Regions from separate parts of the Micromonospora sp. FIMYZ51 genome, predicted to be linked through region 1. Evidence: riboswitches for the same ligand, from Rfam matches in the RefSeq annotation. Region 1 holds a riboswitch; each other region holds the start of a gene.
The links. A riboswitch is a leader RNA that binds a small molecule or an ion and turns the genes downstream of it on or off. The one in region 1 is predicted to bind cobalamin.
Positions count from the first base shown of each region.

Region 2: another riboswitch for cobalamin. It lies ahead of metE (5-methyltetrahydropteroyltriglutamate--homocysteine S-methyltransferase); the one in region 1 lies ahead of QQG74_RS20975 (peptidase).
Region 3: another riboswitch for cobalamin. It lies ahead of QQG74_RS14085 (ribonucleoside-diphosphate reductase subunit alpha); the one in region 1 lies ahead of QQG74_RS20975 (peptidase).

Region 1 is NZ_CP134706.1:4,693,879-4,704,159, forward strand. Features, by position in the region: gene QQG74_RS20950 (ATP-binding cassette domain-containing protein) at 1-861, opposite strand, end outside; gene QQG74_RS20955 (energy-coupling factor transporter transmembrane protein EcfT) at 858-2,069, opposite strand; gene QQG74_RS20960 (hypothetical protein) at 2,104-3,066, opposite strand; gene QQG74_RS20965 (cell wall anchor protein) at 3,063-4,535, opposite strand; cobalamin riboswitch at 4,653-4,795, opposite strand; gene QQG74_RS20970 (hypothetical protein) at 4,873-5,361, opposite strand; gene QQG74_RS20975 (peptidase) at 5,399-6,442, opposite strand; cobalamin riboswitch at 6,538-6,674, opposite strand; gene QQG74_RS20980 (hypothetical protein) at 6,810-6,956, opposite strand; gene QQG74_RS20985 (MFS transporter) at 7,120-8,463, opposite strand; gene QQG74_RS20990 (SDR family NAD(P)-dependent oxidoreductase) at 8,460-9,287, opposite strand; gene QQG74_RS20995 (NAD(P)-binding domain-containing protein) at 9,284-10,281, opposite strand, start outside.
Region 2 is NZ_CP134706.1:3,086,785-3,097,065, forward strand. Features, by position in the region: gene QQG74_RS14100 (ATP-binding cassette domain-containing protein) at 1-672, shown strand, start outside; gene QQG74_RS14105 (ABC transporter permease) at 682-1,443, shown strand; gene QQG74_RS14110 (MerR family transcriptional regulator) at 1,474-2,244, shown strand; cobalamin riboswitch at 2,274-2,485, shown strand; gene metE (5-methyltetrahydropteroyltriglutamate--homocysteine S-methyltransferase) at 2,596-4,833, shown strand; gene QQG74_RS14120 (DUF397 domain-containing protein) at 4,917-5,105, opposite strand; gene QQG74_RS14125 (helix-turn-helix transcriptional regulator) at 5,098-5,979, opposite strand; gene QQG74_RS14130 (GNAT family N-acetyltransferase) at 6,671-7,573, shown strand; gene QQG74_RS14135 (VOC family protein) at 7,584-8,303, opposite strand; gene QQG74_RS14140 (endo-1,4-beta-xylanase) at 8,480-10,281, opposite strand, start outside.
Region 3 is NZ_CP134706.1:3,074,558-3,084,838, forward strand. Features, by position in the region: gene QQG74_RS14050 (methyltransferase domain-containing protein) at 1-64, opposite strand, end outside; gene QQG74_RS14055 (DegT/DnrJ/EryC1/StrS family aminotransferase) at 83-1,228, opposite strand; gene QQG74_RS14060 (NDP-hexose 2,3-dehydratase family protein) at 1,400-2,863, shown strand; gene QQG74_RS14065 (aldo/keto reductase) at 2,866-3,855, shown strand; gene QQG74_RS14070 (acyl-CoA desaturase) at 3,905-4,960, opposite strand; gene QQG74_RS14075 (aldo/keto reductase) at 5,076-5,948, opposite strand; gene QQG74_RS14080 (cold shock domain-containing protein) at 6,202-6,615, shown strand; cobalamin riboswitch at 6,671-6,880, shown strand; gene QQG74_RS14085 (ribonucleoside-diphosphate reductase subunit alpha) at 7,010-9,385, shown strand; gene QQG74_RS14090 (transposase) at 9,399-10,281, opposite strand, start outside.

The sequences.
Region 1 (10,281 bases):
CAGCGCCAAGAGGCCATCAGGTGCCGACGCCACCGGCGGTGGAGTGGCGTCGGCGAGCCGCTGCCGCAGGTCCGATGCGCGGCGGCGGGCGTCGCGTACGGACAGCGGCAAGGGTGCCCAGCCCGCGGCACGGCCCAGTTCGACAAGTGGTGGGGCGAGGTCGATGTCGGCGAGGACGGCAGCCGGTTCGCCGTCGACGACGGTGCCGTCGCCGGGCAGGTAGAGCAGCCGGTCGGCGTACTGCACGACACGTTCGAGGCGGTGTTCGGCCACCACGACGGTGACGCCGAGGTCGTGGACCAGGCGGGTGACGGTGGCCAGCACGTCCTCCGCTGCGGTGGGGTCCAGGGCGGAGGTCGGCTCATCGAGAACGAGCACCTGCGGGTGGCTGGTGAGCACCGCGCCGATGGCAACCCGCTGCTGCTGCCCACCGGAGAGCGTCCGCAGTGGGCGGTCTCGCAGCTCCGCGATGCCGAGCAGGTCGAGGGTCTCCTCGACGCGCTTACGCATGACCGACGCGGGCAGGGCGAGTTGTTCCATGCCGTAGGCCAGTTCCTCTTCGACGGTGTCGGTGACGAAGCCGGCGAGCGGGTCCTGGCCGACGACTCCGACGACGTCGGCCAGGTCGCGTGGAGGGTAGCTGCGGGTGTCGCGGCCCTGCACGGTGACGGTGCCGTACAGGGTGCCGCCGGTGAAGTGCGGCATCAGCCCGTTGATGGCCCGCAGCAGGGTCGACTTGCCGGCACCGGTGCGGCCGGCGACCAGGCACAGCTCTCCCTCAGGGATGTGCAGGTTCACCTCGCGCAGCATCGGTTCGCGGGTCTCGGCGTAGTGGACGGTGACACGGTCAAACTCGATCATCGGCGCGCCTCCGGCTGCGTGGTGTCGCGGCTCGGTGCGCTACGGGCCGTACGGTTCAGTGGTGGGGTGGACGGCAGTCGCGAAGCAGGGCTTGCCGCCAGCGTCGGCGGCGGTGCCAGCCAGGCCGGCGCCACCGCGACCACCACGGCCAGCAGCATCAGCGAGGTCAGTTCAGGCCAGGTCAGCGGGCTGACCGGCGGGTAAAGCCGGGACGGGTCCACGGATCCGGCGCCCATCATCACCGCGGCGCCGGCCACCCCGCAGCCCGCGACGGCGAGTTCCGTGATCCGCCAGCGATCCGGCCGGTAGCGGCTACGGCGGACCCGACGGCCGGCCAGCAGCATCCCGATGACGGCCGCCGCCAGCCCGGCGAGCAACATCGGCAAGCCGAGGTAGCCGGGCACGGTGGCATCGAGCAGCCCGTACGTGCCAACGCAGACACCGACCAGCCCGACGAGCACCAGCCCACCGGTGAGAGCTCGCTGGCCGGCCGGTATCGCGGCGGTGCGGCCGTAGCCGCGGGAGTCCATAGCCGCCGCCAGGACAAGGGATCGGTCCAGGGCGTCGGCCAGCACCGGCAGGGCGATGCCCCGCAGGGCGCGCAGACCCTGTCCGGCAGCACCACGCAGCCGGCGGGCCCGGCGTACCCGCAGCACGCTCTCGACCAGTTGCGGAGCCACCGACAGCGCGACCACCACGGCTGTGCTGACCGCATAAAGGGCGCCGGGAACCGCCTTGAGGAGGCGCTTCGGGTTGGCCAGGGCGTTGGCGGCACCGAGGCATACGAGCATCGCCGCCAGGCGCAGTCCGTCGTAGAAGCCGCCGAGAAGTTGTTCGGCGGCGACCGGCCCGAACAGTCGGATGCCGGCCGCCCATTCCGGCAGCGGGATCGCCGGCAGGTGAAACAGAATGAACTCACCTTGTCCGCCGCCGAAGACAAGGCGGAACACCACCCGCATGGCCACGATCACCGCGCCGAGCACCAGGTACAGCCGGAACGCCAGCGCCCAGGGAGCGTCGCCGCGGCGGCGGACGACCACCAGCGCGGCGGCGGCGATGAGCAGCGCCAGAGGCAGCGGGTTGGTGGTGTGACTGGCGGCGGTCGCCAGGCCGAGCGCCCACAGCCACCAGGCGCCCGGATGCAGCAGCCGCGGCAGCCGTCCGGGCCCCGCCGTATCGGGTCGGGTCGCCAACCGTGCCACCGACATCCGCTGGACTGCGCCGCTGCCAGCGGCGACCTGCTCAGTCATCCGGTTCGGCGGCCCGCCGGCGGCGAGCCGCGACGACCCCGCCACCAGCGAGCGCGACCAGTAGGAGCAGCCCAGCCAGGGTGCCAAACGGTAGCCCGTCGGTGTCGCGGGCGGCGGTTGTCTCGGTCGGCGGGAGCGAGTTCGTCGACTCGGCCGATGATGCTGCGGGCGCGGCCCCGAGTGGCGGGCCGCCCGCCTCTGTCGGCGATGCCTCCGTCGCTGGGACAGGCGGGCTTCCGGAGAACGTCGCACCAGCGGCGGCGGTGGCTGACGTGCCCACCGCTCCGGTCGGCGCGCTGCCGCCTGGCCCGGCCGACCCGACAGGGGCACCGGCGACCGGTGGTGGGACGTTCGGCGGCGAGGAGGAACGGGCTGGAGACGCCGGTGCCGTGGTACGCCCAGGCAGGGCCGGTGGTGTGGTGCGGGAAGGTGGTGCCGGTGGCGTGGTGCGCGGCGGAGGTGCTGGCCGGGTGGGTGCCACCGCCGGTCGGGGGGCGTTGTCGGAATTGCGGTTCAGGGAGAACGACCAGCCTTCGAAGCTGCCTGCCGGTGGCTTGCGGTTGAGCACACCCTTGTCGCTGTACGTCCAGCTGCCGCCATTGGGTGCGTGCCAATACGACCAGTAGGCGCTGGCCGGGGGCGTATCGACGCATTTTTCCTCGCTGGCCGAGGGTTTGCCCCCGATCCGGCAGACGAACCCCTCGCCCCAGCGCAGCGTGCCCGTGATTTGAAAGCCAGCGTTCTTCAACGCTGCCAATCCGGTGGTTTGGTCGCCGAGGGCACACCGGACGACCGTGCCGCCACCGAGTTCCTTGAAGTCCACCACGACGGTGACGCCGCCGGTGTCCGGGCAGTAGCCGGCGCTGCCGGCAGCCACAGCCGGCCTTGGCCCGACCAGGACGGTGGTGGCGGCCAGGGCGAGAACGAACGCGGTCCGGGTCGCCCGGGTGCTCATGTGGCCCGCCGGCGGCCGAGCACCAGCAGCACCGCTCCCCCACCGAGCAGCAGCAGCGCGATGAGCACGTACCCGCCGATCGCCGCACCGGTGGTCGGCAGGCGACCCGGCCCGCCTGCGGCGGGACTGCTGACAGGGGAGGTGGGAGTCGACGCTGTCACGGTCGGCGTGGGTGTCGACGGTACGACGCTCGGCGTCGGACCGCCGGTGGGCGAGGTGGTCGGCGTGGGTGACGCGGTCAGGGTCGGTGAGCCAGAGGGCGTTGGTGCGGCGGTGGGCGTGGGCGACCCCGTCGGCCTCGGTGGCACGGTTGGCGACGAGGTGGGTTCGCCGGAGGGCGGCAGATCGAGGCCGATCCGGCCCAGCGGTATCTGGGCCAGCCCGAGGAGCGCCTGGGCGGTGGCGCGGCGCCACTGATCCCGGAAGTTCGCGGCGATTCCCTCGCGTACCGCCTCGGTCAGCGCGTCGCTGGCGTAGGCGACGGCACCGGCATCGGCCGCCGCGGCGCCGCCGTTGGCGGTGGTGAGCTGCAGCGTCGCCAGGGCCTGCGCGGCCCGCGCCGCCTCGGCGTCGCGTCCCGCTGCGGCCAGCGCCTGCCCAGCGAGGCCGGTGCTATTGGAGTTCGCGCCACTGGTCGGCCCCGACCCGCCGAACGATCCGTCGGTGCGTTGCTGCGTCACCAGCCAGTCCGCGCCGCGCTGTGCGGCCTCGTCCGCGCCGGTGACGTCGGTCGCGAGCAAGGCTTGAACGGCCATGGCGGTCGAGTCGACGTCGAGGGTGGCGTTGGCCTGAGCGTCGCAGGACGGCGACGGCGCGCCGTCCGCGTCGGGATAGAGCCGGAAACCGCCGGCCGTGCACTGCTGCCGGATGAGGAAGTCGACGGTCTGCTGCGGCACGCCACCGCTGCGGGCCAGGCCCAGCACGGCAAAGGACTGGTCGAAGGTATTGCTCGGGTCCGGGCCGGTCGCCTCGGTGGTCCGGCTGGTGATCCGGCCGTGCTGGTGGCCGGTGCCCGCCCCGGAGATCAGGGCCAGGGTCTCGGCGCGTAGGTCCCAGCCGCCGAAGTCGGTGGGGTCGGCACCGGCGGCGGAGGCGGCGTAGAGCAGTTTCGCGGTGGCGCCGCCGTCGGTGAAGCTCTCGATGCCCCAGTCGTCGTAGCTGTTGTAGGACCGCACGTGCATAGCGATCTGCGCCGTCGCCGCCTGCCGAGTCGAGCTAGCTACACCGGTGGCGGCGAGGGCGATCACTCCGTCGATGCTCAGCCCCCAGTCCTCGCCGCCGAAAGGGCCTGGCAGAACTCCGTCGGCGTACTCACCAGCGAGCCAGGTCGCGGCGTCGCGCGCGGCGGCGGTGTGGATCGGCGACGGCGCGGCAGTCACGCCGATGGGGGTGGCCGCGACGATGGCGAGCGCCATGGCGGTGGCGCTGCCGAGACCGGCGCCGAGGCGCCGGAGCGGGAACGTGGGCATGCGGGGTGCCTTTCGCAGAGCGGTCGGTGAAAGCTCCGGAAGGCACCGGCGGAGGACAATCCACGACGGATTGCCGTACCTCGGTTGCCCGGACTCCACCCTGTAGACCTCGACAGTGGAAGCCGCTCGTCCTGTGCGGGGCATTCCGGCTCGCGAGACAGGTCTCGCTCACGGTTGCGGGTCAGCGCCGGCTTCTACCGGCTTCCCCCCGAACAGGACGTATTCAGTTGTGTACCCGGCGCACCGGGTGTCGCCACCGTACCGCCTGGTCGCCTCTCGGCGCCAGCGTGGCGGTCGACACCCGGCACGTCAACGGTTCATGGCGGACATAGCCACGTCAGGGGGCGGTGATGCTGGGTGCCGCGCCGGAGCCGAAGGACCAGCCCTCCACCGTGCCCGGCGCCGGGTTGTAGCTGGTCGCTCCCGACGTGCTGTACGTCCACGCGGCACCGCTGCCGGAGGCGTGCCAGTACGACCAGTACGCGCTGACCGGCGGGGTATTGACGCAGGGTTCCGTCGCGGCGGTCGGCTGGCCGTTGATCCGGCAGACGAAGGCCAACCCCCACCGTTGCGTACCGGTCACCGTGAAACCAGCACCCTGTAGGGCGGCCAGCCCAGTGGCCGGGTCGCCGAGCGCACACGCCACCTGGACGCCGCCGCCGAGTGAGCCGTAGTCGACCACCACGGTGACTCCGGACGTCCCGGTGCACGCGGCGGCCTGGGCAACCTGCGGAGACGGCTCGACAGCGACCAGCCCGACGGCGACGACACCGGCCGCCACAAGGCTCGCGAGCCACCGACGGACGGGATTGTGGACACGGAACATGGACACTCCTTCGGTGGTACGGGTTGTGTCGGAGGGGTCAGCGGCAGACAAGAGTGGGTGCGCCGGTGGTCGCGGTGGTGGTGGAGAGCCGGGCGTATCCGGTACCGGTCAGCCCCAGGACGGCTTGAGCGGTGGCGCGGATGGCAGTGCCGGGGTCGAAGGCGCCGCCGTCGAAGTCGACCGCTCCCCGATTGGCCGGGGGCGCGGTGCAGCCGACCTGCAATCCGGCCAGGAACACGCGAGCCCGCAGCCAGGCCAGCGGCCGGCCACCGTCGCGCAGCGCCTGCGCCGCCAGCCCGGTGCTGTTGGCGTTGGCTACTCCGTCGATGTTGGTGAACCCGCCGTCGGCACGTTGCACGGAGACCAGCCAGCGCAAGCCAGCCGCAGCGTCGGCCCATCGGCCGGCGGCCCGCAACGCCTGCACCACCAGGGCGGTGGCATCCACATCGGAGGTGCATACCGGTTGCGCGGGCAGCAGGGGGTAGCCGCCGTCCGGGCACCGGGTGCCGGCCAGCCAGCCGGCGGCGACCGCCGGCACACCCTGCGCGGTCCGCTTCAGCGCAAGAATCGCGAAGGACTGGCTGAAGGCGTTGCTGAAGTCGCCCCACGCTGACTGGTCGGTGAACCGGCCACCGGGTGTCTGAAGCGATCGCAACCGGGCGATGAGGTCCACACCCCCGACGTCGGTCGGGTCGCCGCCGCGTACCGCGACGGCCAGCGCGAGTTTGGCGGTCGCGCCCGCGTATGCCTCCGTGGTGCCGTCGCCGATGTACCCGTCCCGGACACTAGGCTGGCTAATCCAGGCGAGTGCCGGTGCGCCGAAGTCGTCGGCGACACCGGCAGCGGCAAACGCGAACACCGCGTCGAGAGTCAGCCCTTGGTCGGGATACGCGACGCCGTCAAAAACGGCCTCGAAGCGTTCCCCATCGACCAGTTGGCGGGCCAACCAACCTGCGGCCGCATCCGAGCGGACGGCACCCACCGGGATGGGGGTGGCAAGCGCCGGTGTGGCGAGGGTGAGGGCGGCGACGACACCGCAGAGTAGGGCGAGCAGGCGGTGCCGGCTCAGGCGAACGACCATCGGAAGCGCCTTTCCGGCCCGGCGGTCGTCAGAACCCGGCCGCCCGTGAGGACACGGTTGACCGGCCTCCGACCCGTGGGCCACGACGGGTGAGGAGCAGGACTCACGGGTACGGCAGGTATTCGGGCTCGCCACCGGGAATGCGCCCCGGTGGCCTACCGTTGCGGGCCAGCGCCGGACTTGGACCGGACTTCCCCCGCACGTACACGCGGCTGTTCAGTTGTCGCGCCAGTCTCGTTCGCCATACGGCCGCTGTCAATCCGCAACCGAACAAACACCTTATGTCACTTCTCCGCGCTGGTTCCGCTGCGCACACAAGGTGTGTGCCCCTCACCTCTCGAACCTGCGACAGGTCCGAGTCCGGCCGCTACCGAACGTCGTGCCGCGCATCGTCGATGGTTCGACGCCATGCCGGGTCATCGCTCCAGGCGTCGGCGAGCCAGGACGGCGGGGTGACCAGGGGATCGAGGGCTTCGATCGCCAGTTGGTCGAGAAACCCCGGAAACTGGGGCATGGGCGTGGACGGACCGTAGTCGGATCGTACGGGCGCACCGGCAGGTGATTGTGCGGCGACCAAAGCGTTGGGCATTCTGGCTGCTGGCTCCCGGCTCGATGCTCGGGACGCTGGCCATGCGAGCGTTCGCTCGGCGACCGGTGCCGGCCTGAGCACGCAACGCTCAACCGGTGTGGCGTGTCCGGTCCAGCTTCCAGCGCACTTGGAATGTCAGCGCCGCGGCCATCAGCACCGCCGGAACCACGGTGAAGCCGATCAACAGGGCGGTGTGGGCGGACTCCGGCTGCGTCACGGTCTGCCCCTCGGTGGTGGAGATGAAGCCGCCTAGGGCGAGCACGGCCGAGTACACGTAGGGGCCGATTGCGGTGCCGGTGGCTTCGGTGGCAGTCCAGACACCGGTGTAGGCGCCAGCCCGGACGGTACCACGCTGCTCGGCGGCCGCGACCGCATCCGGGACCATCGAGAACGCGAACAGCTGTAGCCCGGCGAACGCGACGCCCAGGACGCCGACCACCGCGACAGCCGGCCCGGTGCCGTAGCCGAGCAGCGGCGCCAGCGAACCGGCCACGAAGACCGCCTGACAGATCAGCAGGCCAGGCTGCTTGCCGATGCGCCGGGACACCTGCATCCACACCGGACCGGCGACGACCGCTGGACCGAGGAACGCCCCCATGAACACGGCGGTCAGCCCAGAGTTGTCGAAGACGTACTTGGTGTAGAACGGCAGCGCTGCGAGGAACAGGTGAGTAGTGGTGCCGGTGAACAGGTAGGACAGCACCAGCGCACGGAAGTCGGGGTCCCGCCAGGCGACCGCGATGTCACCGATGGTCGAGTGGGCCGCCTGCTGGTCGGGCATCCGGAAACCGGCGTGGGCAGTGAGACGCCGTACCCCGGTCAGTGCGACCAGCCCGGAGATCACCATGACGCCGGAGAGCAGCAGGGCCATCCAGCCGTAGTCGCCGCGCTGTCCCGACTCCACCAGCGCCGGTGCGGCCACACCGGCACCAAGCAACCCGAAGGTGAGGAAAAGCATCCGGAACATGAACACCCGGGTGCGCTCGTGGTACCCGACTCGAAGATCGGACGGGGTGGTCAGGTAGGGCACCTGGAAACACGCGAAAAGCAGGTTGCCGGCGATGAACCAGCCGCCCACCCAGAGCGCCGCCGATGCGCCGGAGAAACCGGCGGGCACCGAGAACATCGCCACCATGGCCACCGGAAGCAGCAGACCGACCCGCAGCATGCCGAGCCGGTGTCCGCTGCTGCGCGCTTCCCGGTCGGATCGGCTGCCCAGCATCGGATGCACGATGATGTCGATGATCTTCGGCAGCAGCAGGGTGAGGCCGGCCAGGAACGGCGAGACACCGAGCGTATTGGTGAGGAAATAGAGCAACAGCAGGCCGGGAACGGTCACCCAGACGCCCATCCCGACCGAACCGGTGGCGTACGCGATCAGGTCACCTGCCCTGGTCCGCACCTCGCCCGCCGCCCCGCGCAGCGCCGTCATCGGGTCGCCTCATGCCGTGCGACCACACCCGCGGCCAGCTCGGCGCCCTGGAACGCGCCGGAGCGGACCCGGCCGGCGAGGATGCGCGCCACGATCCGATCGGTAAGCGCGGGCAGGTGACGGGCCAGGAAGAACTCGACCGCGCCCCGCCGGGTGGTGGGTAGATCACGGCGAGGACGACGACTGAGCGCGGCGCGCAGCACGGTCCGGACCACCCCGTCCAGCGGCTCGTACTGGCTCATGCCCTCCAGCGAGAGCCCGGCCGCGGCCGTCGAGTCGTGGATCGGGCTTCGTACCGCCGACGGGTACACGCAGGTGACGCCGACATGGGTGCCGAGCTCCAGACGCAGCGCGTCCGCGTACGCGACCAGAGCGCGCTTGGAGGCACCGTACGCAGCGGCCAGCGGCAACTGCATGACGGCCATCCGCGAGCTGAGCATGACTATCCGGCCACCAGAGGCGACCAGCGCGTCCACACATGCGGCGGTGACCCGCCAGGTGCCCAGCAGGTTGATGTCGAGCTGGCGGCGTACTTCCGCGCCCGGCGCCAGTTCGGCCGGGGCGGGCCCACCGATCCCGGCGTTGTTGATCAGCAGGTCGAGCCCACCGAGCTGGTCGATTGCTTCGCGTACCACCGCCGGCACCGCGTCGTCGTCGGTGATGTCGCAGGCCAGGACCCGGACCGGGTCGTCGGCACGGGGGGCCAGGTCCAACCCGACGACCTGGGCCCCCAGCTCGTCCAGCCGGGCACAGATGGCCCGGCCGAACGTGCCGGAGGCACCGGTGACGAGGACACGCAATCCGCGGGGGTCTCGGGCGCTCAAACCACTCTCTCCTCGGCGGTGAAGGTGCGTCCGCCCCGGGCGAGGCGCTTCCGGCCAGCCGCGATCTCCCGGGGCAGGTCGGCGACGTACCGGTCGAAATCGATACGCATGTGCGGCCGGGCGTTCGTGCCCCACCGCTCGATGGCGGCGCGCAGGGCTCGCTGCACGGCGTGCTGCTGTTCGTCGATGCCGGGCAGGGCATAGCCGCCGGAGAGATACGCGGCGACCAGTTTGGCCTGGACCTCCACGACCGGCAGCGCGGCACCGGTGGACTGCATCAGACCGACGAATGCCAGGCTGGGGTCGTCGAGATGGAAGACTCGCTGGTACAGCGGCAGTTGCTGGGGGTCGGGGCCCAGCCATTGCGGGGACAGGAACGGGATACTCACCCGGTACCCGGTGGCCCAGACGATCACGTCGACCGGGTCGGCGCTGCCGTCGGTGAACATCACCCGTTCCCCGTCCAGCCGTTCGATGCCGGGACGTGAGGTCACCTCGCCGTGGGTGAGCCGGTGCAGGATCGTGTCGCTGATCGTCGGATGGTTCTGGAACAGGCCACCGGCCGGGGCGGGTAAGCCGTACCTCTGCGGGGTCCCGACGGCGAGCCGCAACAGGGTCTCGGCGATGCGCTGCCGCAGCCGCCACGGCAGGGCGGCGAGGGCGCCGCCGGTCGCGTCGGCCGGGCGGCCGAACAGGTACTTGGGGACGATGTGGACGCCGCGCCGGGCGGAGAGCAGGACCGGCCCCCGAGCGACGTGCGAGGCGTCCACCGCGATGTCCATGGCCGAGTTGCCCATGCCGACGATCAGCACCCGCCGATCCAGGAAGACGTCCGGAGTGCGGTAGTCGTGGGCGTGCATCTGGGTGCCGTGGAACGTCCCCGGATAAGCCGGATCCGGATAGCGCGGATGCCAGTTGTGGCCGTTCGCGACCACCACGGCGTCGTACCGCTCGGTGTCACCGGACTCGGTCGTCACCGCCCAGAGCCGGTCAC
Region 2 (10,281 bases), 1.6 Mb from region 1:
AAGACCACGGTCGTGCGAATCCTCGCCACGCTGCTCAAGCCGGACGCGGGGACGATCAGCGTCAACGGCTTCGATGTCGTCCGGCAGGCGGCGAAGGTGCGCGAGTCGATCAGCCTGACCGGCCAGTTCGCCGCCGTCGACGAGATCCTCACCGGGTGGGAGAACCTGGTGCTCGTCGCCCGGTTGCGGCAGGTGGGAAATCCCGGCCAGATCGCCGACGAACTGCTCGCCCGCTTCGCGCTGACCGAGGCGGCCGGCCGGCGGGTGTCGACGTACTCGGGCGGCATGCGCCGTCGGCTCGACATCGCGATGAGCCTGATCGGGAACCCGGCGGTGATCTTCCTCGACGAGCCGACCACCGGGCTCGATCCGCAGGCCCGGCTGGAGGTGTGGCAGGCGGTCCGGGAACTCGCCCGGCAGGGCACGACGGTGCTGCTCACCACGCAGTACCTCGACGAGGCCGAACAGCTCGCCGACCGGATCGCGATCCTGCACTCAGGGCGCATCATCGCCGACGGCACCCTCACCGAACTCAAGCAACTGCTGCCGCCGGCCAAGGTCGAGTACGTCGAGAAGCAGCCGACCCTGGAGGAGATCTTCCTCGCCATCGTTGGCGAGGAGGTCACGGCCGGCACGGTGGCCGCCGCCGGCCCCGACGGTACGAGCAACTGAGGATCCGAGATGACCAAGCACTTCTTCAGCGAAACCGTCACCCTGCTGGGCCGGTCCCTGCGCCACATCAGCCGCAGCCCGGACACCATCATCACGACCGCGATCACGCCGATCGCCATGCTGCTGCTCTTCGTCTACGTCTTCGGTGGCGCCATCCAGGCCGGGTCCGGCAGCTACGTGAACTACCTGCTGCCCGGCATCCTGCTCATCACCGTCGCCTCCGGCATCTCCTACACCGCGTACCGGCTCTTTCTGGACATGAAGGCCGGCATCTTCGAGCGGTTCCAGTCCCTGCCGATCGCCCGCTCGTCGGTGCTCTGGGCGCACGTGTTGACGTCGCTGGTGGCCAATCTGATCTCGCTCGTGGTGGTGGTGCTGGTCGCCCTCGTCATGGGCTTCCGCTCGGGGGCCGGCGTGCTGGGCTGGCTCGCGGTCGCCGGCATCATGATGCTGTTCACCCTCGCGCTGACCTGGCTCGCGGTCATCCCGGGCCTGACCGCGAACTCGGTGGAAGGCGCCAGCGCCTTCTCCTATCCGCTCATTTTCCTGCCGTTCATCAGCTCGGCCTTCGTACCCACGCAGAGCATGCCCGGCCCGGTGCGGGCCTTCGCCGAGCACCAGCCGGTCACCTCCATCGTCAACGCGATTCGCGGCTTGTTCGCCCAGCAGCAGGTCGGTGGCGACATCTGGCTTGCGCTCGCCTGGTGTACCGGGCTCCTCGTCGTCGCCTACGGCGTCGCCATGGCCGTCTACCGCCGCCGGGTCAGCTGAGAACGGGTCCGGGTAGGGCAGGCTGAAGCCATGCTGACGATCGGACGCCTGGCGTCGTACGCCGGGGTGACCATCCGCGCGGTGCGGCACTACCACCAGATCGGCCTGCTCCCGGAGCCGGAGCGCGACGCCTCCGGCTATCGGACGTACGACGCGGCCTCCGTCGTACGTCTGATCCGGATCCGGACCCTGGCCGAGGCCGGTGTCCCGCTGGCCCGGGTACGTGAGCTACTCGACGCCGACGCCGAGACGTTCGCCGCCGCGACCACCGAGATCGATCGGCAGTTGCGTACGCAGATCCGTGCGCTCCAGGAACACCGGCGGCGAATCGCGCGGCTGGGCTGCGGCGACTCCCTGGCCGTGCCGGCGGAGGTGGTCGACTACCTGGACCGCCTGCGGGCGATCGGCGTACCGGCGGTGGTCATCGAGGGCGAGCGGGACGGGTGGATCCTGGTGGCGGCGCGCTGGCCGGAAGCGATCCCGACACTGATGGCGGACAAGGTGGCCCAGCTGGGCAACCCGACGACCGTCCGGCTGTACCAGCTGATCGCTCGGATCGCGGAGAGCGGGGCGGACGACGAGTTGCTGCGCGAGACGGCCGACCTGATCTGCGAACTGAACGAGGCGGCGGCGGCCCACGGCGAACTCGAACAGCAGGACGAGATCATGCCCGACCCGGCGTTCATCGGCCTGATGGACTCGTTCGCCAGCGCCGCCCATCCCGCAGTCGCCCGGATGCGGGAACTGATCGCCGAGCGTGGCTGGACCGGGTGGACCCGGATGGCGAAGCGCGAACCGTGACACCGTGGCCCGGACCCGGCGCGGCCCGTACGATGGCCGGTGGTGTTGGTTCGTCCCATCCGCGCGGGTGGGGCGTCGTAAGAGGGAACCCGGTGCGAAACCGGGACTGCCCCGCAGCGGTGAGTGGGAACGACCGCCGTCAACGAAGCACTGGACCGCGAGGTCTGGGAAGCGACGGCCAGTAGGCGACCTGGTGTCACGCCCACGAGTCCGAAGACCTGCCAGCGCCGCGCACACCGCCGGTGTGCGCCGCCGGCGGTCCCTCGGGAGGGCCAGGGCGGAAGCCGGTACCTGACGGGTACCCGCCTTCCCCTCCCGTACCGCCGGGCACTTCGAGGGAAGGACACCCTGGTGAGTACCGCATTCGGGCAGAGCACCGTGCTCGGCTATCCGCGCATCGGCGCGAACCGTGAGCTGAAGAGGGCCGTCGAGGCGTACTGGGCCGGCACCGTCGACGCGGACGCCCTGGCGCGCACCGCCGCCCGGCTCCGCGCCGAAGTCTGGCGGACGCTGCACGACGCCCGCCTCGACGCGATCCCGTCGAACACGTTCTCCTACTACGACCAGGTGCTCGACACCGCCGTCGCGGTGGGCGCGATCCCCACCCGGTTTGCCCGGCTGGGTTTCTCCGCACTTGACACGTATTTCGCCATGGCCCGTGGCGTCGATGCCGAGCCGGCGCTGGAACTGACCAAATGGTTCGACACCAACTACCACTACCTGGTGCCGGAGATCGGCACCGACACCGTCTTCACGCCGAATCCCGCGAAGGCGCTGGGCGAGTACGCCGAGGCGCGCGAGCTGGGCATCACCACCCGACCGGTGCTCGTCGGCCCGGCCACGTTCCTGCTGCTGGCCAAGGGCGACGATCCGTTCGCCCGCCTCGACGACCTGGTCGAGACGTACGCCGAAATGCTTACCGCGCTTGCCGACGCGGGCGTGGCCTGGGTGCAGCTGGACGAGCCGGCCTACGTCGCCGACCGCAGTCCCGCCGAGATCGACGCGCTCCGCCGGGCCTACACCCGGCTCGGTCGGCTCGAACACCGGCCGCGCATCTTCGTGGCGACCTACTTCGGTGAGCTTGGCGATGCGCTGCCCGCCCTGCTGGACACCCCGGTCGAGGCGATCGGCCTCGACCTCGTCGCCGGGCCCGGCAACGTCCGACGGCTCGCCGCCGCCGGCCCGCTGGGCGGCCGGACCATCGTCGCCGGGCTGGTGGACGGCCGGAACATCTGGCGTACCGACCTGCGGGCCGCCGTGGCCGCCGGGGCGACGCTCGCCGGGCTGGCCGACCACGTCGCGGTCGCCACCTCCTGCTCGCTGCTGCACGTCCCGGTGGACCTCTCCGCCGAGACCCGCCTCGACCCGCAGCTGGCCGAGCGGCTCGCCTTCGCCAAGCAGAAGGTCGACGAGGTGGTGCTGCTCGGTCGCGCGCTGCGCGACGGCACCACCGCGCTACCCGCGCCGCTACCGGCGGCCCCGGCCGCCTGGCGTCACGACGACGTACGTGGACGCCTCGCCGCGCTGCGCCCCGGCGACCGACGGCGCGGCGACTATCCCACCCGGGCCGCCCGACAGCAGGAACGCCTGGAGCTGCCGGACCTGCCGACCACCACGATCGGGTCGTTCCCGCAGACCGCCGAGCTGCGCCAGGCCCGCGCCGCGCACCGGGCGGGCAGCCTCGACGACGCGGGCTACCGGGCCCGGATGCGTGCCGAGGTCGAACACGTCATCCGGCTCCAGGAGAAGCTGGGGTTGGATGTGCTGGTGCACGGCGAACCGGAACGCAACGACATGGTGCAGTATTTCGGGGAACAGCTGGACGGCTTCGCCGCCACCGAGCACGGCTGGGTGCAGTCCTACGGCTCCCGCTGCGTCCGCCCGCCGATCATCCACGGCGACGTGGCCCGGAAGACGCCGATGACGGTCGACTGGTCGACCTACGCGCAGTCGTTGACCAGCAAGCCGGTCAAGGGCATGCTGACCGGCCCGGTCACCATCCTGGCCTGGTCGTTCGTCCGCACCGACCAGCCGCTCGCGGCCACCGCCGACCAGGTCGCACTCGCCCTGCGTGACGAGTGCCGCGACCTGGAGGCCGCCGGGATCCGGGTCATCCAGGTCGACGAGCCGGCGCTGCGCGAGACGCTGCCGCTGCGCCGGGCCGACCAGCAGGCGTACCTGGACTGGGCGGTCGGCGCGTTCCGCCTGGCCACCAGCGGCGTAGCCGACGACACCCAGATCCACACCCACCTCTGCTACTCCGAGTTCGGCGAGGTGATCACCGCAATCGACGCGCTCGACGCGGACGTGACAAGCATCGAGGCGTCCCGCTCCAAAATGGAGGTGCTCGAAGACCTCGCCGCGATCGGCTACAGCCGGGGCGTCGGCCCCGGCGTGTGGGACATCCACTCGCCCCGGGTGCCGCCGCGTGACGAGGTGGTCGAGGCGCTACGCCGCGCCGTCGCGGCCGTGCCCGCCCGGCGGCTCTGGGTCAACCCGGACTGCGGCCTGAAGACGCGCGGCTACCCGGAGGTCGAGGCGTCGCTGCGGCACCTGGTCGCCGCCGCCGCCGAGGTACGCGGCGACTGACCGGTCCCCGGCGGGCGACGTGCTGCCCAGCTCGGTACGGGAGCGCGCCCGGTGGTTGTCGGGCGCGCTTCCGTGCAGCAGGTTCAGGGCCTGGTCGCTCGGATGAAGTTGGTCCAGGCGGTGAGGGAGAAGGTGAGGGCGGGACCGGTCGGGTCCTTGCTGTCGCGTACGGCGACGAGGCCGGGCAGGTTGTCGGCGACCTCGACACACGCGCCGTTGTTGTCGCCGCTGCGGGTGCTCTTGCGCCACCGGGCGCCGGTCAGCTCAGCCATGGTAGACCTCTCCAATGATCTTGCTGATCAGTTGCTTGGATTGTCCCTCATCAAGGGCCAACCCATCGAGGCTGGACCAGACTCTTTCGTAGGCTGCAATCTCGGTCGGTCGGTCGAGGTAGAGAGCCCCCGTCAACGACTCGCAGTACACGACCGAGGGCTCCGGGACCGCACGGGTGTGCAGCGGGAAGTCGAGCATCATGAAGGTGCCGGCGAGTGTTCCGTAGTGGGCCCCGGCTGCCAGCGGCAGCACGCGAATGGAGACGTTGGGCAACTCGGCGATCTCCAGGAGATTGTTGAGCTGTTCGGCCATCGTCGCTCGTCCGCCGATGGTGCGAAGTAGCACCGCCTCGGACAGGACGGAGTGGAGGACCGGTGCCTTCGGCAACCTGCGCGTCAACAGAGCTTTGCGTTGCCGCCGGACCGCAAGCACCTGCTCGAACTCGTCCTCGTCCATGTCGCGGCGATTCTGGTAGACCCCCCGGGTGTAGGCCGGCACCTGAAAGATGCCCGGTATCAACGACTCGTCGTAGCCGCGAAGCTTGCAGGCGGCGGATTCCAGGCCGACGTACATTTCGAACCAGTCCGGGATGGCCAGGCCGTACGAGTGCCACCAGCCCTTGGCCTTGGTCTCGTTGGCCAGGGCGATGAGCGCGCCGGTCAGCTCGGGCGTTACGGCGTACAGCTCACACATGGCCCGGACGTCGATGGCGCGGGTCGGGCCGAGGCCGCTCTCGATGCGCCACAGCCTCTGCCGGCTGAACTGCATCGCCTCGGCCACCGCGTCGAGTGTCATGCGCGCCTCGGTGCGCAGGTCGCGCAGCGCCCGCCCAAGCTGTCTCCTGGGGACTGTCGATCCCATGTCATCGGCCATCCGCCACCCCTCTCCGTGTTGCGTTTTGTTACATCACGACGCGAGCGGTGAAACGCGCGACCGTTGCTCACTGACCAATTCCTCCGGGCAGTGATCGCGCAATGTCAATTACGCTTCCGACCATACAAGAAACCCCCGACAGATTCCATTAGCGATGATTTCCCTCAGGATTGGCGGAGTAATTCGGTTACGAGACTCCGCAAGCACCGCTCGGCCCCGAGTGGACCTCCGCCCTCCGTCCGCGAACGCTTGTTCTCGCATAGTGGAATGCGGTCATTGAGATCTTGGATTTTTCCGTTCAGCGCTAACGGGAAACGTCCAAGATTTGGCGCCCGGCCAGGTTGTGTGGCGTTGGCAGTGCTGCGAATCCCGGGCTGCTGTCCGATGGCGTCGAGGGCTGTGACCGACGCGAGTTGCGGGATGTCGCGGCATCCAGGGTTGGTTGACGGCGCGAGTTGCGGCATCTCGCGGTGCTGTCGGCGGGATAGCCGCCGTGACGAGGCACGACCGGGACACGCGCCGGCCAGAATCAGCGTTGTGATCGATTCGATCATGCTGCTAGCCTTCGCTGGCGCCCTCGACCGGACGAAGGAGGTGGGAACCGTGGCCACGATTACTGTCATGTGCTCCCACCCGACCATGAGGGCGTCGAGGATCTGACCGGGAGCACATCGCTACCCGGAAGGAACCCGTGACCGACCTGGTCATCCGCCCGCTCACCGTGGGCGAGGAAGATCTCTTCGAAGCCCTGCCCGATCCCGGCCTGGTCGGGTTCGCCGCGTTCGGCGACACGTACGCCGACATGGCCGCAGCCGGCGAGTACCGCCCGGAGTGGACCTGGGTCGCCATGCGCGACGGCGTCGTGGTGGCCCGTGCCGCCTGGTGGGCCGGTCCCGAGGACGACAAGCCGTTGGCCCTGGACTGGTTCGACTTCACCGACCAGGACGCCGCGGTGCAGTTGCTGCGTACGGCGCCGCTGCACGCCGAGTACTCCCTGCTGCTGCCCACCGGCTGGCGCGAGGACCCGGCGGTGCGGCAGCAGGCCGAGTCTCGGATCGACGCGGCCAAGAGCGCCGGACTGTCACCGCTTGTCGAGCGCTACCGATACCGATGGACCCGCGAGTGCGGGGTGCCGCAACGTCCGGGCCGCCTCGAATTCCGGCCCGAGCCCGATGACGCAGCGATCTTCGACATCTTCCGTCGGATCCATCGGGGCAGTCTCGACGCCCACGCGCGCCGTACCGTCGCCACGTCCGGGCTGGACGCGGCGGCTCAGGAGGCACTGGACGACCTGCGCTGGAAGCCGAGCCCACGCGACTGGTGGCGGGTGGCCTACACCCGGGCGGGGGAGCTGGTCGGCCTCAGCGTCCCCGGCCGCAACTACGGTGACCCGGTCATCGGGTACATCGGAGTCGTGCCCGAGCATCGCGGCCATGGATACGCCTACGACCTGCTCGTCGAAGCCACCCACCTGCTCGCCGAGGAGGGCGCGGAGCGCATCGTGGCCGCCACCGACCAGCACAACTTTCCGATGGTCGCCGCGTTCGCCAGAGCCGGCTACCCGATCGTTCAGGAACGCATCGATCTGATCTGACCGGTACGCGTTACGCAGTCAGGACGCAGAACTCGTTGCCGTCCGGGTCGGCCATCGTCACCCGGCCAGCCTCGCCCCGGTCGGTGTCGATCCGGGTCGCGCCGAGGGCCAGCAGGCGGTCGATCTCCGCCTGCTGGTCGCCGTCGGCCGGGGGAGCGAGGTCGAAGTGCAGGCGGTTGCGGCCCTTCCTCGGCAATAGCGGTGGGCCGCCCCAGGTGATCTTCGGGCCACCGTGCGGCGAGCGGATCGCGGTCTCCTGGTCCTGGTCCCAGACCAGCGGCCAGCCGAGTGCCGCGCTCCAGAAGTAGCCGACCTGCTGCGAGCCGTCGCAGGCCAGCGCGCCGACGAACCCACACTCGGCGAGGAAGTTGTTGCCGGGCTCGATGACGCAGAACTCGTTGCCCTCGGGGTCGGCGAGCACCACGTGCGGGTCGTCGGGGCGCTGTCCGACGTCGACGTGCCGCGCGCCGAGCGCCACCGCCCTGGCCACCGTCTGCCGCTGGTCGGCCAGGGAGGCGCTGGTCAGGTCGAAGTGCATCGGATTCTGGCCGATCTTGGGCTGCTGGTTCGCCAGGAAACGGAGCCGGAAGCCGGTGTCGTCGGCGGGCAGGAGCGCAACCCCGTCGTGTGGGTCGTCCGCCACCTCCCAGCCGAGCAGCTCCGACCAGAAGTACGCGAGCCGCGACGGCTGTTGCGCCTCGACGCAGACCGCGAACAAGTCACACGTCATCCCGTTGTTCATCTCCGACCCAACCACCGGCCACCGCCGACCGGCCGCCCCTTGGCCGGAAGCCTAGGGACGAGACGCGACCCGCGCAGCCGAGTATCCGGCTGGCCGCTCTGAGTGGCGCAGACGCGGCCCGCCGGTGGCGGTCACCCCCTCGGTGACCGCCACCGGCGGCGTTCCTACAGGTTCGCGCAGTATCCGATGCTGAAGGTGCTGGCACCCGGCGCCAGGGTCTTGTTCCAGTCCACGCCCCTGATCCGGTAGCTACCGTCGCCGAGGCGTTCCCGCCTGAAGTTCCACGCGTCGTAGATGTCGCCCTCGATGTCCACGACGGCGCTCCACTCGACGGGCTTGTCGCCGGGGTTGGTGGCGGTGATGGTCGAGCAGTAGCCACCGCCGCTGTCGGAGTTCCACCGGGCGATACGGGTCTGCGTGACGGTCACGTTCGAGCCGGCGACCAGCCGGCCCACGCCCCAGCGGGCGGTGCTCTGGTAGCCAACGCCCTCCTGCTCGGCCCAGTTGCGGATCGAGGCACGGGCACCGTTCGCCGCGTCGTTGACCTGGAAGTCCAGGCCGTGGAAGGTGTCCAGGCCACCGTATTCGAGCAGGCTGATCGCCGCCTCGACGGTGTAACCCGTCGCGGTGCGTACGGCCGCGCTCTCCAGCCGACCCGCCTGGAACGCCTCGTCGCCGGTGCCGAAGGACACCACGTTGTCGGCGTTGATCCGGATCTGCGTGTCGTCGTAGCGGTAGCTGCCGTTCTTGGCGTTGCCCGCGTCGACGTAGATCTCGACCGAGTCCTGGGTCCACGGGTCGGAACCGGAGACGTCCACCACCGGGTCGGTCACCTCGGCCAGCACGTAGAGCGTCTGACCCCGCCAGAGGGTACGCACCTGTGCGGTCGCGCCGTCGGTGCCGGAGACCTGCTTGCCCGTGGTCACCGCGCCCGCCTGGGCCCAGACCGGGTCCACCGTGCCGTCGATCACCGGCGCGGTGGCGGTCTGCCGCACCTCCAGGTACGACAGCTCCTCCACAAGCGTCAGGGTGCCCACCGCGCCCGGGGTGTTCCAGCCGGCCGTGGTGTCGTTGTCGCGGACCTGGACATCCAGCGTGAGCGTGTCACCCTGGGCCGCCCCGGTCAGCGGCAGGTGGGCCACCAGGTGGTAGCCGCCGTCCCGCTTGGCCGCCACGGCCGGCACGTCACCGCTGCCCTTGCGGGAGACGTGGTACGTCTCGCCGCCAAGCACGAAGCTGACCCGGTCGTCGGCGGAGGGCGTGGTGTCGTCGACGGTGACGTACGCGGTCAGCTGCCCCGGCGCCCAGCGCAGCTGGAACCGCGCCTTGTCCTCCACCGGGAGCAGCGGCAGCTTGCGCCAGGTCAGGTCCGTCGGGGCAGCCGCGTTCAGCGGCACGTCACCGGCGAAGACGTGTGCGGTCCGCAGCCGGGCGGGCAGTTCGCCGTCCACCGCACCGTGATAGGCGGGCTTGGCGCGCAGGTTGTCGTCGAAGAGCAGCGGCGCGCCGTTGCCCGAGCGCCACGAGCGCCCGTCGGTGAGACCCCAGACCGTGACGGCGAACAGGTCGTCGGCGTACGCCCGGAAGATCCGGAAGGCGTCCCGGTAGTAGTAGCCCTGGTCGATCAGTTTCGCCTGGGTGACCGGGGTGCCGGTGGTGACGTCGAGCTCGGTGACCGCCTGGGTGACCGGCAGGTCGGCGAACGCCTCCAGTGCGGCTTCCAGGGCGCTGACCGGAGTGGCCAGCGAGACGTGGAACTGGTGACCCACCCCGTCGACCGGTACGCCCCGGGCGAGCAGTCGCTGCACCAGTGCCAGGTAGCGGGCCTGCTTGCCGCTCTGCTCGGTGTTGTAGTCGTTGATGAACAGGGTGACCGGACGATCGCTGCCCTCGGCCGCGTGCACGTCGTTGAACGCCTCGTCGGCGTAGGTGAACGTCAGGTCGATGAAGCTCTCGCCGAGGATCC
Region 3 (10,281 bases), 1.6 Mb from region 1:
CGGCGTAGTCGGACAGGGCGCAGTAGACCCGGTCGTAGACCTCGGCCAGTTGTTGGTCGTACAAGGTTGGGTCACCTTTCGGTCAGCGGGCCTGGACCGTGCGCCGGATGATCTGACAGATGCCGGAGATTTCCGCGGCGCCGATGGCGGTACCGGTCGGTAGCGCGAGCACTCGTCGGGACAGGGCCTCCGAGTGGGGCAGCGGCAGCGGTGCGTGCACCTCCGGCGCGCGGCGGTAGGGCTCGGTCTCATGGCAGCACGGGTGGAAGTACCTGCGGGATAGCACGTTCTCGCGCAGCAGGGCGTCGTGCACATCGTCGCGGTCCACTCCGGACACCCGCTCGTCGATCTCGACGACGACGTACTGGAGGTTGGACCGTTCGTCGCCGGTGGTGCCGGGGCGCAGGCGGACCGCCGACACCCCGTCGAGTTCCTTGTCGTACTGCTCGTAGTTCGTCCGGTTCGCGTCGATGATCGACTCCATCACCTCAAGCGAGGCGAGGCCCATCGCCGCGGCGCCCTCGTTGAGTTTGCCGTTCGTACCGACCGAGCCGACCTCACGGTCCTCGCCGATACCGAAGTTGCGCATGGCCCGGGCGGTCCGCGCCAGCGCCTCGTCGTTGGTGACGATGGCCCCACCCTCGAAGCTGTTGACGAACTTCGTGGCGTGGAAGCTGAGCACCTCTGCGGCGCCGAAACCGCCCAACGGCCGGCCGCCGATGGTGGAGCCGAGGCCGTGCGCGGCGTCGTAGACCACCGGGATGCCGTGCCGGTCCGCGACCGCAGCCAGGCCGTCGACGTCGCACGGTCGACCGAAGACGTGCACCGGCAGGATGGCCCGGGTACGCGGCGTGATCAGCTGGGCGACGTGGGCGGGGTCGGCGTTTGCGGTGTCCGGGTCGATGTCGCAGAAGACCGGCACCACGCCGATCCAACTCAGCGCGTGTGCGGTGGCCACCCAGGTGAACGACGGTACGATCACCTCGTCGCCGGGCCCGACGCCGAGCGCCCGGACGGCGATCTGCATGCCCACCGTGGCGTTGCAGACGGCTACGCAGTAACGGGTGCCGGTGACTGCGGCGAGCCGTTCCTCAAACTCCTCGCCGAGCGGGCCGGCGGTGAGCCAGCGCCGGTCCCACGCGGAGTCGACGAGTTCGTGGAACCGCTCGCGGTCACCGAGGTTCGGCCGCCCGACATGTAGGGGCTCGGAGAACATCGGCTGTGACATTGGCGCATCGTAGGTACGGGCGCACCCCTAGCCTCAACCCCTGGCGGGTGGCCCAAAGCGACGGATCGGGTCGGCGCAATCCCCTACCCGGCCCCTAATGCCGCGACGGCAGCGCCGAGGTGGCGGGTCGTCCGGTGTACTGGCCCGGCCGTACCCCACAGAGGAGTCGCCGTGACAGCCCTTCCGCTCACCTCATTCCCGGAGGAAGCGATCGCGAAGCGCCTGGCCGCCTCGAGCACGATCGACCATCAGCCGATCGCCGACTTGACCGCGGTGCGCGCCTGGTACGCCGATCGCTGCCGAACGGACGTGGCCGAGGTCCGCCGCATCCCACTGGCCGAGCTGGTGGGTTGGCGCAGCGATCCGGCCACCGGGAACATCGTCCACGACAGTGGCCGGTTCTTCACCGTCGAAGGGGTGGAGGTGCACCACTCCGACGGTCCGGTGCCCACCTGGAGCCAGCCGATCATCCACCAGCGGGAGATCGGCCTGCTCGGCATTCTGATCAAGGACTTCGGCGGTGTCCTGCACTGTCTCATGCAGGCCAAGAACGAGCCCGGCAACTGCAACGGCGTACAGCTGTCCCCGACGGTGCAGGCGACCCGCAGCAACTACACCCGGGTGCACCGCGGCAACGCGGTGCCCTACCTGGAGCACTTCCAGGCGGCGGCCGGGCGACAGGTGGTCGCCGACGTGTTGCAGTCCGAGCAGGGTTCGTGGTTCTACCAGAAGCGCAACCGCAACATGGTGGTCGAGGTACGCGAGGACATCGAGGTACTCGACGGCTTCCACTGGATGACGCTCGGCCAGGTGCACACGCTGCTCGCCGAGGACCATGTGATCAACATGGACGCCCGTACCGTGCTGTCCTGCCTGCCGTTCGCCACCACCGGCCTGGCCGGCGACCTGGTGCCGGCCCCGGACTCACCGGCCGCCCGGCTGGCCCGTTCGTGCAGCCCCGAGCAGGGCAGCCGGCACTCCACTGCCGAGGTGCTGAGCTGGATCACCGAGGCCCGCAGCCGGCACGAGCTGCGGGTGACCCGGATTCCGCTCAACCAGGTCCCGGACTGGGAGCGTCGACCGAACGGGATCGTGCACCGCGACGGCCGGTTCCTCAGCGTGGTCGCGGTCGATGTCCGCGCCCACCACCGGGAGGTCGCCGCCTGGACCCAGCCGCTGATCGAGCCGCACGGCGTGGGCGTCGCGGCCTTCTTCGTCCGCTCCTTCGACGGGGTGCTGCACGTGCTGGCCCGGGCCCGGGTCGAGCCGGGCTTCGTGCAGACCGTGGAACTGGGCCCGACCGTGCAGTGCACGCCGGAGAACTACGACGGGTCGCCCGACGGCTACCGGCCGCGCTACCTCGACGACGTGCTCGCCGCGGCACCGGAGCGGATCCTCTACGACGCCGAGCTGTCCGAGGAGGGCGGCCGGTTCCTGCACGCCCGCAACCGGTACGTGGTGCTGGAGGTCGACGACGACTGGGCCGGTCCGGCGTCCGACGACCCCGACTTCCGGTGGCTGACGATGCACCAGCTCGTCGAGCTGCTGCGCCACAGTCACTACGTAAACGTGCAGGCGCGCACCCTGGTGGCCTGTCTACAGAGCCTGTTCACCCTGACGGGAGCAGACCGGTGAGCATCCCGTACACCCGGCTCGGCCGGACCGCGTTGCAGGTGAGCCGCCTCTGCCTGGGCACCCTGAACCTCGGCGTACGCACCACCGAGGAGGAGGCGTTCGAGCTGCTCGACGACGCGTTGGAGCGGGGCGTCAACTTCGTCGACACCGCGAACCACTACGGCTGGCAGCGGCACAACGGCTACACCGAGGAACTGCTCGGCCGCTGGTTCGCGCGCGGCGGCGGGCGGCGGGAGCGGGTGGTGCTCGGCACCAAGGTGTACCACCCGATGTCCGAACTGCCAAACGACCGAGGGCTCTCCGCCCGGAACATCATCGCCTCCTGTGAGGCGTCGCTGCGCCGAATGGGTACGGACTGGATCGACCTGTTCCAGATGCACCACGTCGACCGGGACGCCCCCTGGGACGAGGTGTGGCAGGCGATGGAGACGCTGACCCGCCAGGGCAAGATCCGCTATGTCGGCTCGTCCAACTTCGCGGGCTGGCACCTGGCCGCGGGCCAGGAGGCCGCCATCCGGCGGCAGTATCTCGGCATCGTCTCGGAGCAGTGCGTCTGGAATCTGGTGAGCCGGCACGTCGAACTGGAGCTGGTGCCGGCGGCCCAGCACTACGGCATCGGCGTGCTGGCCTGGTCACCACTGCACGGTGGACTGCTCGGCGGGGCACTGCGCAAGCAGGCCGACGGCACCGCGGTGAAGTCGGCACAGGGCCGGGCCATGGTGGCCCTGCGCACCCGGCACACGGAGATCGTTGAGTACGAACGGCTCTGCGCCGAGGCGGGCCTCGACCCTGCTGAAGTGGGCACCGCCTGGGTGCTGAGCCGCCCCGGGCTGACCGCCGCGGTGATCGGGCCGCGTACCCAGGCGCACGTGGACTCCGCGATCCGGGCGCTCAACCTCACTCTCCCCGACGACCTGCTCAAGCGCCTGGACGAACTCTTCCCTCCGATCGGCAACGGCGAACCGGCCCCGGAGGCGTGGCTCGGCGGTTGACTCCCGACCGGCGGGTGACGAAGGTGCCGGCCGGGAATCGACCCGGCGCCTACCCTGCGGCCCGGCCAGCCCGCCGGGCCGCGGCATGCTCGGCCCGGGCGGATGCGCCCACCTCGTGCAGGTGCCGCAGCGCTGCCCGGTAGGAGGCGACGAGGCCGGTCTGTTCGTACGGGACGCCGATCTCGGCGCAGTACGCCTGCACGATCGGCTGGGCCCGACGCAGGTTCGGCGTCGGCATGCCGGGGAACAGGTGGTGCTCGATCTGGTAGTTCAAACCGCCGAGCGCCGCATCGACCAGCCGGCTTCCCCGGACGTTGCGGGAGGTCAACACCTGCTTGCGGAGGAAATCCTCGGCACCGGTCGGATGCGGCATGCCCTTGTGGTTGGGTGCGAAGGTCAGGCCGAGGTAGACACCGAACAGCGCCTGGTGCAGCACCAGGAAGGCGACGGCCTGTAGCGGCGAGAGCACCAGGAAGAGCGCGGCGAGGTAGCCGACCGCGTGCAGGACCAGCAGTACGCTCTCCACCCCACGCCGCTGCACCGTGCCGGTGCGCAGCGCCTTGACGCTTGACACCTTCAGGCTGACCGCGAGCAGGGTGAGCAGCGGGAAGAAGAGGGCGGCCTGACGCCTGGTGATGAAGCCCTTCAGCCCACGACGACCGACGGCCGATTCGGCGGCCCAGACGAGCACCTCAGGGGCGACGTCCGGGTCGAGATCGTCGTGGTTGGGGTTGTTGTGGTGCCGGGTGTGCTTGTCCATCCACCAGCCGTAGCTCATCCCGACACCGAGGTTGCCGGCCAGCAGCCCGGCCACCGCACTCGGCCGGCGGGTGCGGAACACCTGGCGGTGCGCCAGATCGTGGGCCACGAGTGCGACCTGGGCGAAGGCGACGGCGAGGAACACCGCCGTGATCAGCTGCCACCACGAGGAACCGACCGCGAAGAAGACCGCCCAGCCGCCGACGAGCATGAGCGTGACGACGCTCAACCGGACGATGTAGTAGGCGGGCCGGCGGCGCATCAGTCCCGCGTGTGTGATCCGGCGGGACAGGACGGCGAAATCGCTGCCAGTCGTCGTCTGCGACCGCGTCAGTGTAGTCGTCATGCCTACAGCAGACCGTCTGCGGCCGACGCGGTCAGGAGCGCTATCCCCTCTGCCGACGGGGTGCTAACACCACCGTGCGTCGGCGGTCGGCGAGCCGGACCCGGGTCGCTCCCCGTCAGGCTGCGGCGGCCAGCGCCTCGTACTCCGCGTCGGTGAGCCGCACCTGGGCGGCGGCCACGTTCTCCTCCAGGTGGGCCACCGTCGACGTGCCGGGAATGGGCAGCATGACCGGCGAACGGCGGAGCAGCCAGGCGAGCGCGAGTTGGGCGGGCGTCGCGCCGTGCTCGGTCGAGATCTTGTCCAGCGGGCCGCCCGGCCGGGCCAACTCGCCGGTGGCGATCGGGTACCAGGGGATGAACGCGATGTCGTTGCCCTCGCAGTAGGTCAGGACGTCCTCGGCGGCGCGGTTGGCCACGTTGTAGAGGTTCTGCACCGAGGCGATCGGTGCGATCTCCCGCGCCGCCTCGATCTGCTCGACGGTGACCTCGGAGAGGCCGATGTGCCGGATCTTGCCCTCCTGCTTCAGCCGGACCAGCTCGCCGATCTGGTCGGCCAGCGGCACCTTCCGGTCGATCCGGTGCAACTGGTAGAGGTCGATGCTCTCCAGGCCGAGGTGACGCAGGCTCAGCTCGCACTGCTGGCGCAGGTACTCCGGGCGGCCCACCGGCCGCCATTCGCCCGGACCGCTGCGGGTCAGCCCGGCCTTCGTCGCGATGACCAGGTCGTCGGCGTACGGGTGCAGCGCCTCCCGGATCAGCAACTCGGAGACGAACGGACCGTACGAGTCGGCGGTGTCGATGAAGGTCACCCCGAGTTCGTACGCCCGGCGCAGCACCCGGACCGCCTCGGCCGGGTCCTTCGGGTCACCCCAGACGCCCGGCCCGGTGATCTGCATCGCCCCGTAGCCGAGTCGGTCGACGGTCAGCTCCCCGCCGATGCGGTACGTGCCGGAGTCCTTCGCGGGCTGGGTGCCGCCTGCATTCGTCATGTCTGTCGAAAACCCCACTGTCTCGATTCTCCGTCGGTGCCCAATCTATCCCCGTGGTCCGGTCGATGCCGGCCAACGAGGTACCGCGAGCGCGCGGCGGGTGAGGGGCGTCACCACCCGCCCGGCCAAAAAACTTGGCCGGCAACCGCCGCCGGGGACCCGGCGGGCAGCCGAGACGGCATACGATGCAACATGACGGGCGCCGGTCGCGCCCGGTGTTAGCGGATTGTTGTGGTGAGAGGAAGTGGATGGCGTGGCGGTACGGCAGGGCAAAGTCATTCGGTTCAACGTGGACAAAGGCTATGGATTTATCGCGGCTGAGGGCGGTGACGAGGACGTCTTCCTGCACGCGTCGGTGCTCCGGGACGTGCACCCGCACGAGTTGCGACCCGGCATGCTCCTTGAGTACGAGGCCGTCGAGGGTAACGACGGCGTCCGGGCCGTGCTGGCCCGCCCGGCAAATGGCGTGGAGATAACCTCCCGCCCGATCTCCGGTTCCGACTCGGCCGACGCGGACACCTGCGATGTCGTCGGCCGCTCGGAGTACGAACGCTTCGTGACCGACCTGCTCCTGTCGTCGTCGTCGAACCTGACCACTGGCGAGGTGCTGAAGATCCGGTCCGGTCTGGCCCGCTATGCGCTCGACCGCAAGTGGCTGGACGCCTGACGGCGACTCGCCCGACACACCATCTGGTGTTGCCCTTCGCGCATCCCGCCCATATATGGTGTCACCCGTAGCTGGTTCGACCATCAAGCCGTGGTGGTCGAGGCAAGAGGGAACCCGGTGCGAGTCCGGGACTGCCCCGCAGCGGTGAGTGGGAACGACCGCCGTCAACGAAGCACTGGACCGCATGGTCTGGGAAGCGACGGCCAGTAGGCGACTTTCGTCATGCCCACGAGTCCGAAGACCTGCCAGCACGCCGCACGCGTCGCGTGCGGCGGTCGAAGGCCGCGCGGGACGGCCGACGCCTCAGCCGGTCAGCCGTGGCATGCCGTGACTGACCGGCGGCGTCCCTCCCGCGCGCCCGTCGACCTCGGCGACAGGCGCGAGGAAGGGAAACATGACGGTGACCCAGGAGCAGGCGGGGCCAGAGCACCGCCGGCACGCGATGCGGGTTCGTAAACGCAACGGCGACACCGAGCCGGTCGATGTCAACAAGATCGTCAAGGCGGTGGAGCGCTGGGTCGCCGATCTCGACGAGGTCGACCCACTGCGGGTGGCGACGAAGACGATAAGCGGCCTGTACGACGGAGCCACCACGGCGGAGCTGGACAAGCTGTCGATTCAGACTGCGGCCGAGCTGATCGGCGAGGAGCCGCAGTACTCGAAGTTGGCGGCGCGACTGCTCGCCGCGTTCGTGGACTCCGAGGTCCGCGGGCAGCAGGTGGCGAGCTTCAGCCAGTCGATCCGGTACGCGCACGGCCTGGGCCTGATCGGGGACGCCACCGCGGCGTTCGTGGCCGCCAACTCGCGCAAGCTTGACGACGCCGTCGACCCGGACGGTGACCTGCGATTCGAGTACTTCGGTCTGCGTACCGTCGCGGACCGGTACCTGCTGCGGCATCCGCAGACCCGCCTGGTGGTGGAAACCCCGCAGTACTGGCTGCTGCGGGTCGCCTGCGGGCTGTCGCAGACGCCGGGCGAGGCGATCGGGTTCTACCGGCTGATGTCCAGCCTGGCGTACCTGCCCAGCTCGCCGACGCTGTTCAACTCCGGCACCCGGCACACCCAGATGTCCTCGTGTTTCCTGGTGGACTCGCCCCGCGACGAACTGGACTCGATCTACGAGCGGTACCACCAGGTGGCCAAGCTGTCGAAGTTCTCCGGCGGCATCGGCATCTCCTGGTCGCGGGTGCGTGGCCGCGGCGCGTTGATCAGGGGAACCAACGGCCGGTCGAACGGCATCGTGCCGTTTCTCAAGACGCTCGACGCCGGGGTGGCGGCGGTCAACCAGGGCGGTCGTCGCAAGGGCGCGGCCTGCGTCTATCTCGAACCCTGGCATCCCGACATCGAGGAGTTCCTGGAGCTGCGGGACAACACCGGTGAGGAGTCCCGGCGTACGCACAACCTGAACCTGGCCAACTGGATCCCGGACGAGTTCATGCGGCGGGTCGAGGCCGACGGCGAGTGGTCGCTTATCGACCCGTCCGACGCGCCCGAGCTGCCCGATCTGTACGGCGAGGCGTTCGACGAGGCGTACCGGGCGGCCGAGAAGCAGGCGGTCCGCACGGTCCGGGCCCGTGACCTGTACGGGCGGATGATGCGTACCCTCGCCCAGACCGGCAACGGGTGGATGACCTTCAAGGACGCGGCGAACCGGCTCTCCAACCAGACCGGCGCACCGGGCAACACCGTCCACCTGTCGAACCTCTGCACCGAGATCCTGGAGGTCAACAGCGACACCGAGACGGCGGTCTGCAACCTCGGCTCGGTGAACCTGGGCGCGCACGTCACCGCCGACGGCGTGGACTGGGCGAAGCTGCGCGCGACCGTCCGTACCGCTGTGGTCTTCCTCGACCGGGTGATCGACATCAACTACTACCCGGCCGAGCAGGCGGCGGCGTCGAACCCGCGCTGGCGTCCGGTCGGCCTCGGGCTGATGGGCCTCCAGGACGCCTTCTTCACGCTGCGCCTGCCGTTCGACTCGGCCCCGGCCCGGGAGCTGTCGACCCGGGTACAGGAGGAGATCTTCCTGACCGCCCTGGAGACCTCCGCCGGGCTCGCCGAACGGTTCGGCCCGCATCCGGCGTACCCGCAGACCCGGGCGGCAACGGGTGAGCTTCATCCGGACCTCTGGGGTGCCGAGGTCGGCCAGCCGCAGCGGTGGGCCGCGCTGCGCGAGCGGGTCGCCGCCCACGGTCTGCGGAACTCGCTGCTGGTCGCGATCGCGCCGACCGCCACCATCGCCTCGATCGCCGGCTGCTACGAGTGCATCGAGCCGCAGGTGTCCAACCTGTTCAAGCGGGAGACGATGTCCGGCGAGTTCCTCCAGATCAACACCTACCTGGTCGGTGAGCTGAAGGCGCGCGGGCTCTGGACGGGGTCGATCCGCGAGCAGATCAAGCGCGCCGAAGGATCGGTGCAGGGCATCGCCGAGCTGCCCGAGGACGTACGCGAGCTGTTCCGCACCGCGTGGGAACTACCGCAGCGGGCGCTGATCGACCTGGCCGCCGCCCGCGCACCGTACATCGACCAGTCGCAGTCGCTGAACCTGTTCCTGAGCGCGCCGACCATCGGCAAGCTCTCCTCGATGTACCTCTACGCCTGGAAGTCCGGGCTGAAGACCACCTACTACCTGCGCTCGCGTCCCGCGACCCGCATCCAGCAGGCCACCGTCGCCGTCACCCCGGCCGCCCGGCCGATCGTCGCGGTGGCCGACGACGAGGCGTTGGCCTGCTCCCTGGAAAACCCCGAAAGCTGCGAGGCGTGCCATTAACGCTTCCCCACCGCTACTGCCGGGAGATTTCTGGCTCGGACTGCGCGTTACCACTTACCCAGAGGGAGGTGATCACGTGTCTTACGTCGTCGGCACCAGCACAGTCGCGTTCTACCGTGGCGAGGATCGCCCTCGCGGCGTTCCGGTCGCGGCAGGCGGTGTGTCCGCACCTGTCGCACCGGAAAGTTCGCACACCCAACCCGAGGCGTTCCTTGGCTCTCGTTCCGCACTGCGAGCAGGTCATTGTGGTGTAGGCGGGCGGCACCAACACCACCTTCCGGCCCGCCCGCATGCCACGCTCGATCAGTTCCCGTTTGGCAGCGCCGATCGCGGCGTCCGCAACCTTCCGCGCCATGGTCGTGCGGGTCAGGAACGTTGGCTTAAAGTCCTCTACGGCGATCACGGAGTGGTTGTCCACGATTCTCTTGGCCCATTGGCGGGCGTCGTGGGTGTTCTGCCGGGCTGCCTTCTTGTGCAGTCTGGCGGCCTGCCGCCGGGCCCGCAGGTAGCCCTTCGACGGAGGGCTACCTCGCGGGCGGCGTCGGCGATTCATCGTGCGCTGCGCACGGGCCAACTCGGCGCCGCACCGTTTGCGGTAGCCGAGGTGAGGCAGGTCGTAGGTCGGGTCGGTGGTGGTCGCGGTCGTGGTGACACCCCAGTCCACGCCGATCGCCCTGTCGGCAGTCGGAGCGGTGCACGCTTCGCGTCGGACGACGAACGAGACGTACCAGTGCCCCAACGAGTCTTGGTAGACACGCACACTGGTCGGCTTGGACGGCAGTTCCCGGGACCAGACCACCGGGATCGTGATGCCACCGGCGAGACGCAGACGGTGCCCCCGGATAGCGAATCCCCGCAAGGTGTATTCAATGCTTGGCAGTGTCTTTTTGCGGGCC